DNA from 2 places in the Streptomyces sp. NPDC004752 genome. Region 2 is predicted to be linked to the other one. Evidence: riboswitches for the same ligand, from Rfam matches in the RefSeq annotation. Region 2 holds a riboswitch; the other holds the start of a gene.
What was found. A riboswitch is a leader RNA that binds a small molecule or an ion and turns the genes downstream of it on or off. The one in region 2 is predicted to bind S-adenosylmethionine.
Positions count from the first base shown of each region.

Region 1: linked by a shared signal. The riboswitch ahead of ACWEKM_RS23020 (aminotransferase class V-fold PLP-dependent enzyme) and the one ahead of thrC (threonine synthase) in region 2 are both predicted to bind S-adenosylmethionine.

Region 1 covers NZ_JBSGBN010000055.1:10,666-17,844, forward strand. The annotation lists gene ctaE (aa3-type cytochrome oxidase subunit III) at 100-720, shown strand; gene qcrC (cytochrome bc1 complex diheme cytochrome c subunit) at 796-1,611, shown strand; gene qcrA (cytochrome bc1 complex Rieske iron-sulfur subunit) at 1,608-2,660, shown strand; gene qcrB (cytochrome bc1 complex cytochrome b subunit) at 2,657-4,294, shown strand; gene trpD (anthranilate phosphoribosyltransferase) at 4,426-5,490, shown strand; SAM riboswitch class IV at 5,578-5,694, shown strand; gene ACWEKM_RS23020 (aminotransferase class V-fold PLP-dependent enzyme) at 5,885-7,179, shown strand, end outside.
Region 2 covers NZ_JBSGBN010000002.1:68,785-75,963, reverse strand. The annotation lists gene ACWEKM_RS01355 (glucosyl-3-phosphoglycerate synthase) at 1-909, opposite strand, end outside; SAM riboswitch class I at 1,068-1,232, shown strand; gene thrC (threonine synthase) at 1,251-2,534, shown strand; gene ACWEKM_RS01345 (MoaD/ThiS family protein) at 2,531-2,806, shown strand; gene ACWEKM_RS01340 (cold-shock protein) at 3,241-3,444, shown strand; gene groL (chaperonin GroEL) at 3,797-5,419, shown strand; gene murQ (N-acetylmuramic acid 6-phosphate etherase) at 5,602-6,537, opposite strand; gene ACWEKM_RS01325 (MurR/RpiR family transcriptional regulator) at 6,734-7,179, opposite strand, start outside.

The sequences.
Region 1 (7,179 bases), on a different contig from region 2:
GATGTTACTCCCATGAACACCACGTCAACACCGGTATGACAGGGGCAGACACTCCGAACGGCACCCCCGGGAGTGAGGGCGGGATAAGCGCCCGACATAATGTCGGGCGTGGCGACAGCAACGACAGTAGAAACCGGGCACGCGCACCCGTCGGTCAACCGGCCGAACCTCACCAGCGTCGGAACCATCATCTGGCTGAGTTCCGAGCTGATGTTCTTCGCGGCCCTCTTCGCGATGTACTTCACCCTGCGGTCGGTGACGGGACCGGCGCACTGGAAGTCGATGGCGCACGCGCTCAACGTGCCCTTCTCGGCGACGAACACCACGATCCTGGTGCTCTCCTCGCTCACCTGCCAGCTCGGTGTGTTCGCCGCCGAGCGCGGTGACGTGAAGAAGCTCCGCGGCTGGTTCATCGTCACCTTCGTGATGGGTGCGATCTTCGTCGGCGGTCAGATCTACGAGTACACGGAGCTGGTCAAGAAGGACGGGATCTCCCTGTCCTCCGACCCGTACGGTTCCGTGTTCTACCTGACCACCGGCTTCCACGGCCTGCACGTGACGGGCGGTCTCATCGCCTTCCTGCTGGTCCTCGGCCGCACCTACGCGGCGAAGAGGTTCACGCACGAGCAGGCGACCGCCGCCATCGTCGTGTCCTACTACTGGCACTTCGTCGATGTCGTCTGGATCGGCCTCTTCGCCACGATCTACTTGATCAAGTAAATCGGCGCGCCGGACGACGGCCACCGATCCACCACAGAAGCATCGACGCAGAAGATCCTGACACCGGGGTAATCCGTGAAAAAGCTCTCCGCACGACGACGCCATCCGCTGGCGGCGGTCGTCGTCCTACTCTTCGCGCTGGCGGCCACTGGGGGGCTGTACGCCGCGTTCGCGCCCGCGGACAAGGCGCAGGCCGACGAGACCGCCCAGTCCCTGACGACCATCGAGGAGGGCAAGAAGCTCTACTCGGTGGGCTGCGCCAGCTGCCACGGCACCGGTGGCCAGGGTTCCTCCGACGGGCCGAGCCTCGTGGGTGTGGGCGCCGCGGCCGTGGACTTCCAGGTGGGCACCGGCCGGATGCCGGCCGCGACCTCCCAGGGCGCCCAGGTCCCGAGCAAGAAGAACATCTACACGCAGGCCCAGATCGACCAGCTCGCGGCGTACATCGCCTCGCTGGGCGCCGGTCCGGAGGTGCCGACGAAGGCGCAGTACGGCCCGGAGGGTGCGGACATCGCCAAGGGCGGCGAGCTGTTCCGCACCAACTGTGCGCAGTGCCACAACTTCACCGGCAAGGGCGGTGCGCTGACCAAGGGCAAGTTCGCGCCGGACCTCGAAGATGTCGACCCGAAGCACATGTACGAGGCCATGCAGACCGGCCCGCAGAACATGCCGTCCTTCCCCGACACCACGCTGTCGGAGAAGAACAAGAAGGACATCATCGCGTACCTGAACGCGGTCAACAGCAGTGGCACCGAGAACCCCGGTGGCCTCTCGCTGGGCGGTCTCGGACCGGTCAGTGAGGGTCTGTTCTCCTGGATCTTCGGACTGGGCGTACTGGTCGCGGTCGCCGTCTGGGTCGCCGCTCGGACCGCAAAGGCCAAGAAGTCATGAGTAGCCAAGACATTCCAGAAGAGAACCTGCCGGCCGAGCACGCGCCCGGCGCGGTGAGCGTCGCGGACGAGAAGGACCCGTTCGCCGACCCGGGGCTGCCGCCGCACGAGCACCGGATCCAGGACATCGACGAGCGGGCCGCCAAGCGGTCCGAGCGGGTCGTCGCCCTGCTGTTCACGGTGTCGATGCTGGCCACCGTCGGCTTCATCGCCTCCTACGTGGCGATCCCGCACGACAAGTCGATCTTCGTCTTCCCGATCGGTCACATCAGCGCGCTCAACTTCGCGCTCGGCCTGACCCTCGGCGCGGCGCTGTTCTGCATCGGTGCGGGCGCGGTCCACTGGGCCCGCACCCTGATGTCCGACGCGGAGATCGCCGACGAACGGCACGCGATCGAGGCGACCCCCGAGGTCCGCGCGAAGGTGCACGCGGACTTCAAGCAGGGCGCCAAGGAGTCGGCGCTCGGTCGCCGCAAGCTGATCCGCAACACGATGTTCGGCGCGCTCACCCTGGTGCCGCTCTCTGGCGTCGTCCTGCTGCGCGACCTCGGCCCGCTGCCCGAGTCCAAGCTCCGCCACACGCTGTGGAAGAACGGCACGCTGCTCGTCAACATGAACACCAACGAGCCGCTGCGTCCCTCGGACGTCGCCGTCGGCTCGCTGACCTTCGCCAAGCCCGAGGGCCTGGAGGAGCACGACGAGGAGTTCCAGACCGAGATCGCCAAGGCCGCCGTGATGATCGTCCGGATCCAGCCGGACAACATCAAGGACAAGCGCGAGCTCGAGTGGTCGCACGAGGGCATCGTGGCCTACTCGAAGATCTGCACCCACGTCGGTTGCCCGATCTCGCTCTACGAGCAGCAGACGCACCATGTGCTCTGCCCGTGCCACCAGTCCACCTTCGACCTCTCCGACGGTGCCCGAGTGATCTTCGGCCCCGCCGGCCACGCCCTGCCGCAGCTGCACATCGGCGTGAGCGACGAGGGCTACCTCCAGGCGCTCGGCGACTTCGCGGAGCCCGTCGGTCCTGCCTTCTGGGAGCGCGGATGAGCACTGCAACGAACCAAGAGCCCCGCTCCGGCGGGAAGGCACCGGCCGGCGAACGCGTCGCCGACTGGGCCGACGGCCGGCTCGGGATCTACTCCCTGGCCAAGGCCAACATGCGCAAGATCTTCCCCGACCACTGGTCGTTCATGTTGGGCGAGGTCTGCCTCTACAGCTTCATCATCATCATCCTCACGGGTGTGTATCTGACGCTGTTCTTCCACCCGTCGATGAACGAGGTGGAGTACCACGGCTCGTACGTCCCGCTGCAGGGTCAGCTGATGTCCGAGGCGTTCAACTCGACCCTGCACATCTCCTTCGATGTGCGCGGTGGTCTGCTGGTCCGGCAGATCCACCACTGGGCCGCGCTGATCTTCCTCGCCGGCATGTTCGTGCACATGATGCGCGTGTTCTTCACCGGCGCGTTCCGCAAGCCGCGTGAGATCAACTGGCTGTTCGGCTTCCTGCTGTTCGTCCTCGGCATGTTCACCGGCTTCACCGGTTACTCGCTCCCGGACGACCTGCTCTCCGGCACCGGTGTCCGCTTCATGGAGGGCGCGATCCTGTCCGTGCCGATCGTCGGCACATACCTCTCGTTCTTCCTCTTCGGCGGCGAGTTCCCCGGCCATGACTTCGTGGCCCGGTTCTACTCGGTCCACATCCTGCTGCTGCCGGGCATCATGCTCGGCCTGGTGGTGGGCCACCTGATCCTGGTCTTCTACCACAAGCACACGCAGTTCGCGGGCCCCGGAAAGACCGAGAAGAACGTCGTCGGCATGCCGCTGCTGCCGGTCTACATGGCCAAGGCCGGAGGCTTCTTCTTCCTGGTCTTCGGCGCCATCGCGGCCATCGCGGCCATCGCGCAGATCAACCCGATCTGGGCCATCGGCCCCTACCGTGCGGACCAGGTGTCCACCGGCGCCCAGCCCGACTGGTACATGGGCTTCGCCGAGGGTCTGATCCGCTTCATGCCGGGCTGGGAGATCAACCTCTGGGGCCACACGCTCGTCCTGGGCGTGTTCATCCCGCTGGTCGTCTTCCCGCTGGTCCTGGCGGCGATCGCGGTCTACCCGTTCATCGAGTCCTGGGTCACCGGCGACAAGAGCGAGCACCACATCCTGGACCGCCCGCGCAACGCCCCGACCCGTACCGCGTTCGGTGTCGCCTGGATCACGATCTACATGATCACCCTGGTCGGCGGTGGCAACGACCTGTGGGCCACGCATCTGCATCTGTCGATCAACGCCGTCACCTGGTTCGTCCGGATCTTCTTCTTCGCCGGACCGGTCATCGCGTTCATCGTCACCAAGCGGATCTGCCTCGGCCTGCAGCGCCGGGACCGCGACAAGGTGCTGCACGGCCGCGAGACCGGCATCATCAAGCGCCTGCCGCACGGTGAGTTCATCGAGGTCCACGAGCCGCTCAGCCAGGAGCAGCTGCACACCCTCACGGCCCACCACCAGTACGAGCCGGCCGAGATCGGCCCGACGGTCGACGAGAACGGTGTCGAGCGGAAGGTGAAGGGTTCCGAGAAGCTGCGCGCCAAGCTCAGCGACGCCTACTACGGCGAGGACGCCCAGATCCCGAAGCCCACCGTCGAGGAGTACAAGGAGATCACGAGCGGCCACGGCCACCACTGATCGCTGCGCACGCCACACCACGTGCGAGGGGCTCCGTCCGAACACCGGACGGGGCCCCTCGCACGTCCGCCGGGTGGATAGGGTGGAGTCGATCCGTACATGACGACGATCTGCGACGACCGGAGCGGCTGATGAGCGCTGTGACCCCCGCTGGAGGCGACACCGCGGCGGGCCGTTCCTGGCCCGAGCTGCTGAGCACCCTGCTCGGCGGGCAGGACCTGAGCGCCCGTGACACGGCGTGGGCCATGGACCGCATCATGTCCGGCGAGGCGGCGGATGCCCAGATCGCCGGCTTCCTGGTGGCCCTGCGGGCCAAGGGGGAGACGGTCGAGGAGATCACCGGTCTGGTCGAGGCGATGTACCAGCATGCCAAGCCGCTGCACATCCCCGGGCCGGCCGTCGACATCGTCGGCACGGGCGGCGACCGGGCCAAGACGGTCAACATCTCGACGATGTCCGCCATCGTGCTCGCGGGCACCGGCGCCAAGGTCGTCAAGCACGGCAACCGGGCGTCCTCCTCGGCCAGCGGATCCTCCGATGTGCTCGAACAGCTCGGCATCAATCTGGATCTGACGCCCGAACGCGTGGCGCGGGTGGTCGAGGAGGCCGGGATCACCTTCTGCTTCGCGGCCGCCTTCCACCCCTCGATGCGGTTCGTCGGCGCGGTCCGGCGCGACCTGGGGATCCCGACCTCGTTCAACCTGCTCGGCCCGCTGACCAACCCGGCCCGGGTCACCGCCTCGGCGATCGGCTGCTTCGACACCCGGATGGCGGGGCTCATCGCCGGGGTGCTGGCCGAGCGCGGCTCGTCCGCGCTGGTGTTCCGCGGGGACGACGGCCTGGACGAGCTGACGATCACCGCCACCTCCCGGGTGTGGAGGGTGCGCGACGGCAAGATCACCGAGGAGGTCTTCGACCCGCGCGAGGTCGGCCTCGACCTGGTGCCCGTGGCGGCGCTGCGCGGCGCCGACCCCGCCTACAACGCCGGGGTGGCCCGGCGGCTGCTGGACGGCGAGACGGGCCCGGTGCGGGACGCCGTCCTGCTGAACTCGGCGGCGGCACTGGTGGCCCTGGAACCGGGGGACGGGCCGTTGGTGGAGCGGATCCGGGCCGGCATGGCCAAGGCAGCCGAGTCGATCGACTCGGGCGCGGCCCGGCGGACGCTCGAACGGTGGGCCGCCGCCACCCACGCCTGAACCCTCGTACGGCGCTGTGCCTCAAGGCGTGGTCCAGGATGCGGACCACGCCTTGCGCACAGAAGATCGTGTGGCAGGATGTCTCCAGGTCATGAGCGACAGTCATTCGGCCCCGGCCGACTGTCCGGCAACCCTCCGTCCGTGGCGGGGTGCCCCGGGTGAAGACCAGGCCGTAGGCAGCGAGGTCTGCGGCAAGCGCGGACCCCTCGCACTCTGCTGAGTGATGCAGCCCAGGGGTCCTGGTCGTCGAGGGAGCCTCTCGTGAGCAAGCGAATGCGATAGGGCCGCAGAGCCCCGCCTCCGCGTACCCCTTTCACCCCTTCCCACGCCGAGCCCTGCCCGACGCAGCTGTGCTCGCGTGGTGAATTCCGCCTGCATTCACGGGAGTTGTGCCATGTCCGTCTCCACCGCTGCCTCCGCCCAGTCGCTCTGCGCCCCGCTGCCCGTCCTCGGCCGCGATGTCACCGTGCCGCTCGTCACCGGCGGCGAGGTCACCTATGCCGCCCTCGACTACGCGGCCAGCGCCCCCGCCCTCCAGCGCGTCTGGGACGACGTGGCCGCCTACGCCCCCTACTACGGCAGCGTGCACCGCGGCGCCGGCTACCTCTCGCAGCTGTCCACCGACCTGTTCGAGAACGCCCGCGCGACCGTCGCCGAGTTCCTGGACTGCCGCCCCGACGACCAGTTGATCTTCACCCGCTCCACCACCGACTCGCTCAACCTGCTGGCGTCCGCGCTCCCCGCCGACTGCCAGGTCTTCGTCTTCGAGACCGAGCATCACGCCTCGCTGCTGCCCTGGAAGGACGCCCAGGTCAGCTACCTCGACGCCCCGCGCACCCCGGCGCAGGCCGTCGCGACCCTTCAGGCGGCACTGGCCGACCGTTCCCCCAGCGCTCGGCTTCGCTCGACCGGCTCGGGCCCCGACAGCCCGGCCCTGGTCTGCGTCACCGGTGCCTCCAACGTCACCGGCGAGCTGTGGCCGGTGCGTGAGCTGGCCGCCGTCGCCCATGCGCACGGCGCCCGGATCGTCCTGGACGCCGCCCAGCTCGCCCCGCACCACCCGGTGTCGGTGCGGGATCTCGACGTCGACTGGGTCGCCTTCTCCGGACACAAGCTGTACGCCCCGTTCGGTGCCGGTGTGCTGGCCGGACGCGCCGACTGGCTGCGCGCGGCCGAGCCGTATCTCGCGGGCGGCGGGGCGAGCCGTACGGTCACCCGGCGGGCGGACGGGGGCGTGGCCGTGGAGTGGCACGAGACGGCTGCCCGCCATGAGGCCGGCTCGCCGAACGTGATCGGCGCCTACGCCGTCGCCTCGGCCTGCAAGGCCCTCACGGAAGCCGGTTTCGACACCCTGGTCGCCCGCGAGCGGCACCTGATCGACACGGTTCGCGCGGGGCTCGCCGAGGTCCCCGAGGTCCGGGTCCTCTCCCTGTTCGGCGACGCCGCGCCGCGGGTCGGCGTGCTCTCCTTCGTGGTCGAGGGCTGGAACAGCTCCCACTTCGCGGCCGCGCTCTCCGCCGAGTACGGCATCGGCGTCCGCGACGGGCTCTTCTGCGCCCACCCTCTCGTCCGCACTCTTCTGGGCAGCGACCCGCAGTCCCAGGGGGAGTGCGGTGCGCCGGAGGCCGCGCCCGGCGAGAAGTCCCTCAACGCGATCCGCGTCAGCTTCGGCGCGGGTACGCCCGACGA
Region 2 (7,179 bases):
CACCATGGGCGGCCGTTCCTCGGTGTCCACCGGGTGGGTGCGCGGCTCGAAGCCGTCCTCGCCCCGTTCGAACTGGGTGAGGGAGGGCCGCACGAGATGCCCGCGGGCCAGCCGCAGCTGGGCGGTGCGGTAGATCGAGGCGGCCATCCGGCCCAGCGCCTGCCCGTCCTGGTGCCGGTGCTTGCGCACGCCGACATCGACCTGGGCGAGGGCGTCCAGGCCCACCAGGTGCAGGGCGTCGATCAGCATGCCCAGTTCGACGCCGTATCCGACAGGGAACGGCAGCTGCTCCAGCAGCGAGCGGCGGGCCGCGTACTCGCCGCCGAGCGGCTGCACAAAACCGGCCAGCCGCGGCCAGTGCATATTGAGCAGCGGGCGGGCCATCAGCTCGGTGACCCGGCCGCCCTGGCCGGCCGCGCCGGCCAGCGGCCGGTCGTACATGGCTTTGACCAGGTCGATGTCCGGGTCGGTGAGCAGTGGGCCCACGATCCCGGTGACGAAGTCGGTGGAGAACTCCCGCAGGTCCGCGTCGACGAAGCAGACGATGTCCCCGCCGGTGACCAGCAGCGAGCGCCACAGGACCTCGCCCTTGCCGGGTGCGGCGGGCAGCCGCGGCAGGATGGCGTCGCGGTGCTCCACCCGGGCGCCCGCCGCGGCGGCCACCTCGGCGGTGCGGTCGGCGGACCCCGAGTCGACGACGACGATCTCGTCGACCAGCGGCGCCTGGCGCATGAGGTCGTGCCGGATGACCGCGACGATGTCGCCGACCGTCTCCTCCTCGTTGAGCGCGGGCAGCACGACGGAGACCGACTGGCCCGTGCGCTGTTTCGCGGCGAGGATGGTGTGCAGCGGGCGGTCGGTCACCGACCAGGAGCGGGTGGCCAGCCAGCGCTCGACTTCTTCCAGCACGGTCGGCTGCTCCTCACTGTCGTGATCACACCGGGCGCGGGTGTGATCCATCTCGCGGTTCGGACGACTATCTCAACTGTCCTGGCCTTCGGTTACAGTCTTGAACAACGCGGATGGCCATCGCATGTCGGGGCCATTCGGCGTTCACAACCGCATACAGCTCATCCAGAGGGGCAGAGGGACACGGCCCGATGAAGCCCCGGCAACCCTCCAGTCGGTACTCGTAAGGATCGCTGCACCAGTCGATCGTTTCCGCGAGGCTCCCGGCTAGGGAAGGTGCCAAATCCGTCTCACGGCGAGATGCGTCGTGAGGAAGATGAGGAGAAAGGGCCTCGCCTCACATGGCTGTGCAGACCGTTGCAAGCACCACGAACCAGTCCGCGAACCTCGGTCCCGCCGCGGCCTTGAGCTGCCGCGAGTGCGGCCACCGGGTGCCACTCGGACCGGTGTTCGCCTGCGAGGAGTGTTTCGGCCCGCTGGAGATCGCCTACGACTTCTCGGCGTACGACACCGAGGAGCTGCGTCGGACGATCGAGGCGGGTCCCGCGAACATCTGGCGCTATGCGCCGCTGCTGCCGGTCCCCGCGGACGTGGCCGCAAAGCCCAATCTGAACCCGGGCTGGACCAAGCTGGTGCAGGCCGACAACCTGGCCCGCGAGCTGGGCGTCACCGGCGGCCTGTATGTGAAGGACGACTCCGGCAACCCGACGCACTCCTTCAAGGACCGGGTGGTCGCCCAGGCGCTGGAGGCGGCGCGCGCCTTCGGCTTCACGACCCTGTCCTGCTCCTCGACCGGCAACCTCGCCGGGGCCGTCGGCGCCGCGGCGGCCCGCGCCGGACTGCGCTCCTGTGTGTTCATCCCGCACGACCTGGAGCAGGGCAAGGTCGTCATGGCCGCGATCTACGGCGGTGATCTCGTCGGCATCGAGGGCAACTACGACGACGTGAACCGCTTCTGCTCCGAGCTGATCGGCGATCCGGCCGGCGAGGGCTGGGGCTTCGTCAACGTCAATCTGCGGCCGTACTACGCGGAGGGCTCCAAGACCCTGGCGTACGAGATCTGCGAGCAGCTCGGCTGGCGGCTGCCCGACCAGATCGTCGTCCCGATCGCCTCCGGCTCCCAGCTCACCAAGGTCGACAAGGGACTGCGGGAGCTGATCGCGCTGGGCCTCGTCGAGGACCGGCCGTACAAGATCTTCGGCGCGCAGGCCGAGGGCTGCTCGCCGGTGTCCACCGCGTTCAAGGCCGGTCAGGACGTGGTCCGCCCGCAGAAGCCGAACACCATCGCCAAGTCCCTGGCGATCGGCAACCCGGCCGACGGCCCTTATGTGCTCGACATCGCCCGCCGCACCGGCGGCGCCGTGGAGGACGTGACGGACGAGCAGGTGGTCGAGGCGATCAAGCTGCTGGCGCGGACCGAGGGCATCTTCGCGGAGACGGCCGGCGGCGTCACCGTGGGTGTGACGAAGAAGCTGATCGAGGACGGTGTCCTCGACCCCGCGCTCACCACGGTCGTCCTCAACACCGGCGACGGCCTCAAGACCCTCGACGCGGTGGCCGGCACCGGCCTGACCGCCACCATCCGCCCCAACCTGGACTCCTTCCGAGAGGCTGGCCTCGCATGAGCGTGACCGTTCGCATCCCCACCATTCTGCGTACCTACACGGGCGGCCGGGCCGAGGTGAGCGCCGAGGGCGCCACCCTCGAAGAGGTCATCGCCGACCTGGAGAAGAACCACACCGGCATCGCCGCGCGCGTCCTGGACGACCAGGGCAAGCTGCGCCGCTTCGTCAACGTGTACGTCAACGACGACGACGTCCGCTTCGAGCAGGGCCTTCAGACCGCGACGCCGGACGGCGCGGGCGTGTCCATCATCCCGGCCGTGGCCGGCGGCTGACGCTCCCTTACCTTCGATAACTCCCATTACCGACTGTTCATCCGATGGCCCCCTCCGTGAGAGAAACGGAGGGGGTCATTCAGTGGGGTTGAGCGCGGTAGAGTTGGGGAACGCGTTCCCGGCCTCCCGGGGCGCAGGCCCCGGATTCACTCCGTGCACCCGCCAAGAAGTCGCCAAACTCCCCGCTTTCTTCGCGGCTTTTGCTCCTTTTATGGAGCCCGACTTGCCCTGAATTCTGATGAATTCTCAATAAATTCCCGACCGGGCGCGTCCAGATTTCTCGTCCGATTGACCTGTTGCAGACGGCAGTTGGACAGATACATTCAGCCGCGGTCGACGCGTTCCGGCGCACGCCCCCCACCGTGGAGGGTGAGGTCTGACCCGGGTCCACGAAGTGTGGATCTGTGCAAGGGCCAGTAATAGGGGAGTTAGGCATGGCTCAGGGCACCGTCAAGTGGTTCAACGCGGAGAAGGGGTACGGCTTCATCGCGGTCGACGGTGGTGCGGACGTCTTCGTCCACTACAGCGCGATTCAGATGGACGGCTACCGCACCCTGGAAGAGGGCCAGCGGGTCGAGTTCGAGATCTCGCAGGGTCAGAAGGGCCCGCAGGCCGATATGGTTCGCGTCACCGCCTGAACGTACTTCACGCGAAGGGCCCGCAGCTTTCGGGGTGCGGGCCCTTCGCCATGCCCCACGCCGCCCGGCCCGGGGGCGCGTACACCCGTCCGGCACCCTTCACCACCCCGCCGTCACCGCCGCGCCGCGACCCCACGCGACGGGCCCGCGTCACGGTCGCATCTTGCACTCGGGTGGGTCGAGTGCTAATCATTGGCGTTAGCACTCTGAAGGTGAGAGTGACAACGAAGGACCGGGTCGGTGAGGCCCGCGGGCCGTGTGGGGCAAGGAACCACGAGGTCGGCGAGCCGTCCGTCGCGGGCGCGGGCGCGGTCCGAAGGAATCACCCCCAGTCCTGGAGGGACCACTTCACATGGCCAAGATCATCGCGTTCGACGAGGAGGCGCGGCGCGGCCTCGAGCGCGGCATGAACCAGCTCGCGGACGCCGTGAAGGTGACGCTCGGCCCCAAGGGCCGCAACGTCGTCCTCGAGAAGAAGTGGGGCGCCCCCACGATCACCAACGATGGTGTCTCCATCGCCAAGGAGATCGAGCTCGAGGACCCGTACGAGAAGATCGGCGCCGAGCTGGTCAAGGAAGTAGCCAAGAAGACGGACGACGTCGCCGGTGACGGTACGACCACCGCGACCGTCCTCGCCCAGGCCCTGGTCAAGGAGGGCCTGCGCAACGTCGCCGCCGGCGCCAACCCGATGGCCCTGAAGCGCGGTATCGAGAAGGCCGTCGAGGCCGTCTCCGCCGCCCTGCTGGAGCAGGCGAAGGACGTCGAGACCAAGGAGCAGATCGCCTCCACGGCCTCCATCTCCGCCGCCGACACCCAGATCGGCGAGCTGATCGCCGAGGCCATGGACAAGGTCGGCAAGGAAGGCGTCATCACCGTCGAGGAGTCGCAGACCTTCGGCCTTGAGCTTGAGCTCACCGAGGGCATGCGCTTCGACAAGGGCTACATCTCGGCGTACTTCGCCACCGACATGGAGCGTATGGAGGCGTCGCTCGACGACCCGTACATCCTGATCGCCAACTCCAAGATCAGCTCCGTCAAGGACCTGCTCCCGCTCCTGGAGAAGGTCATGCAGTCGGGCAAGCCGCTGCTGATCATCGCCGAGGACGTCGAGGGCGAGGCTCTGTCCACCCTGGTCGTCAACAAGATCCGCGGCACCTTCAAGTCCGTCGCCGTCAAGGCCCCGGGCTTCGGCGACCGCCGCAAGGCCATGCTCGGCGACATCGCCATCCTCACGGGCGGCGAGGTCATCTCCGAGGAGGTCGGCCTCAAGCTGGAGAACGCGACCCTGGACCTCCTGGGCCGCGCCCGCAAGGTCGTCATCACCAAGGACGAGACCACCATCGTCGACGGTGCCGGCTCCTCCGAGCAGGTCAACGGCCGGGTCAACCAGATCCGCGCCGAGATCGAGAACAGCGACTCGGACTACGACCGCGAGAAGCTCCAGGAGCGCCTGGCCAAGCTGGCCGGCGGCGTCGCCGTCATCAAGGCCGGTGCCGCCACCGAGGTGGAGCTGAAGGAGCGCAAGCACCGCATCGAGGACGCCGTGCGCAACGCCAAGGCGGCCGTCGAGGAGGGCATCGTCGCCGGTGGTGGCGTGGCCCTGCTGCAGACCACCAACGTCTTCGAGAAGCTGGAGCTGGACGGGGACGAGGCGACCGGCGCGCAGGCCGTGAAGCTCGCCCTGGAGGCCCCGCTCAAGCAGATCGCCGTCAACGCCGGCCTTGAGGGCGGCGTCGTGGTCGAGAAGGTCCGCAACCTCACCCCGGGCCACGGCCTGAACGCCGCGACCGGCGAGTACGTCGACCTGGTCGCCGAGGGCATCATCGACCCGGCGAAGGTGACGCGTTCCGCCCTGCAGAACGCCGCCTCCATCGCCGCGCTGTTCCTCACCACCGAGGCCGTCATCGCCGACAAGCCCGAGAAGGCCGCTCCGGCCGCCCCGGGTGGCATGCCGGGCGGTGACATGGACTTCTGATCCTCATCGAGGATCGGCTCCGTCCGTCGCGTACCGAGGGCGGCACTCCCTGAAGCCAGGGGGTGCCGCCCTCGGGCGTGTCACGGGACGTCACGGGGCGCCCGATGCGGGTGGCGGGCGCCGGAAGGCGCGGGACATGACCTTCCGGAGGCGGGGCGTTGCGCGCTCCCCGGGCGTGCGGGTCAGCCGCCCGCGCCCGCCAGCGCGGCACGCAGATGGCCGCCGGACTCCTCCAGCAGGCGGGCGGCCGTCGGGCCGTCGACACCGGACAGGAGGGTGAGGATCGCGTTCTTCACCTCGCCGTCGGTCTCGGTCAGGGCCCGTTCGATCTCCTCGTCGGCGGCGCCGGTGGCCAGGGCGACGATACGGCGGGAGCGGGCGCGCAGCTTGTTGTTGGAGGCGCGTACGTCGACCATCAGATTCCCGTACGTCTTGCCCAGCCGGATCATCGTGATCGTCGACAGCATGTTGAGCACCAGCTTCTGTGCCGTGCCGGCCTTCAGTCGGGTGGAACCGGTGATCAGCTCGGGGCCGACGACGATCTCGATGCCGTATTCGGCCGCCGCCGCGAGCGCGCTGTGCGCGTTGCAGGCCAGACCGACGGTCAGGGCGCCCAGGGCGCGGGCGTGCTCGACCGCACCGATCGCGTACGGGGTGCGGCCGGAGGCGGAGACGCCGACCACCGTGTCGTCGGGGGTGAGCGCGAGCGAGTCGAGGTCCTCGCGGGCCAGTTCCTTCGAGTCCTCCGCACCCTCCACGGAGCTGACCATCGCCTCGGCGCCGCCCGCGATCAGGCCGACGACCCGACCGGGGTCGGTGTTGAAGGTGGGCGGGCACTCGGAGGCGTCCAGGACACCGAGGCGGCCCGCGGTGCCCGCGCCGGCGTAGACCAGCCGGCCGCCGCGGGCCATGCGCGCGGCGATCGCGTCGACGGCGGCGGCGATCAGCGGGAGGCGTGCGGTGACGGCGGAGGGCACGGCGCTGTCCTCGCCGTTCATCAGCCGGGCGATCTCCAGGGTGGGCAGCTTGTCGATGCCGGCGAGTTCGGGCCGGAACGCCTCGGTGGTGAGCGTCTCCAGTTCGGCGCGGAGCTGACTGGGGTCGGACATGGAGGTCATGACGGGTGGCTCTCTCCGTGCTTCTTGTGCCAGCGGTGCTTCTTGTGCCAGCGGTGCTTCTTGTGCCAGCGGTGCCGGTGGGGCGAGCGAAGTCCGCCGCGGTGCGGCGGCGTCCCGAACGGGGCGCGGGCGGGCCGGTGTCGGTGTGCGGCCCCGCCGCGACGGGGATCCCGCTGGTCGGCGGAGCACTCGGCGCTCAGCGGTGCCGGTGGGCCAGCGCCTCGTAGGAAGCGGCCAGCGCGGGCGCGGCGGTCTCGTAGGTGCGCTGCGCCACTCCGATGAACAGGCAGTCCACGACGAGGAGTTGACTGGTCCGGGAGGACATCGCGGCGGGCCGCAGCTCGCTCTCCCGGGAGGTGGAGGTGGTGAGCACATGGTCGGCGTACTGGGTGACCGGGCCGTCCGGCCGTCCGGTGATGGCGACCGTGGTGGCCCCGTGCTCGAACGCGGCCCGCAGCGGCTCGATGACGTCCCCCGTCGACCCGGAGTGGCTGATCGCGATGGCCACATCGCCGGAGCGCAGCTGCACCGCGTTCGTCACGGCGAGGTGCGGATCGCTGTGGGCGTGGGCTATCAGCCCTATGCGCAGCAGCTTCTGGGTGAGGTCCTGGGCGACCAGTCCGGACGCGCCGATCCCGTACA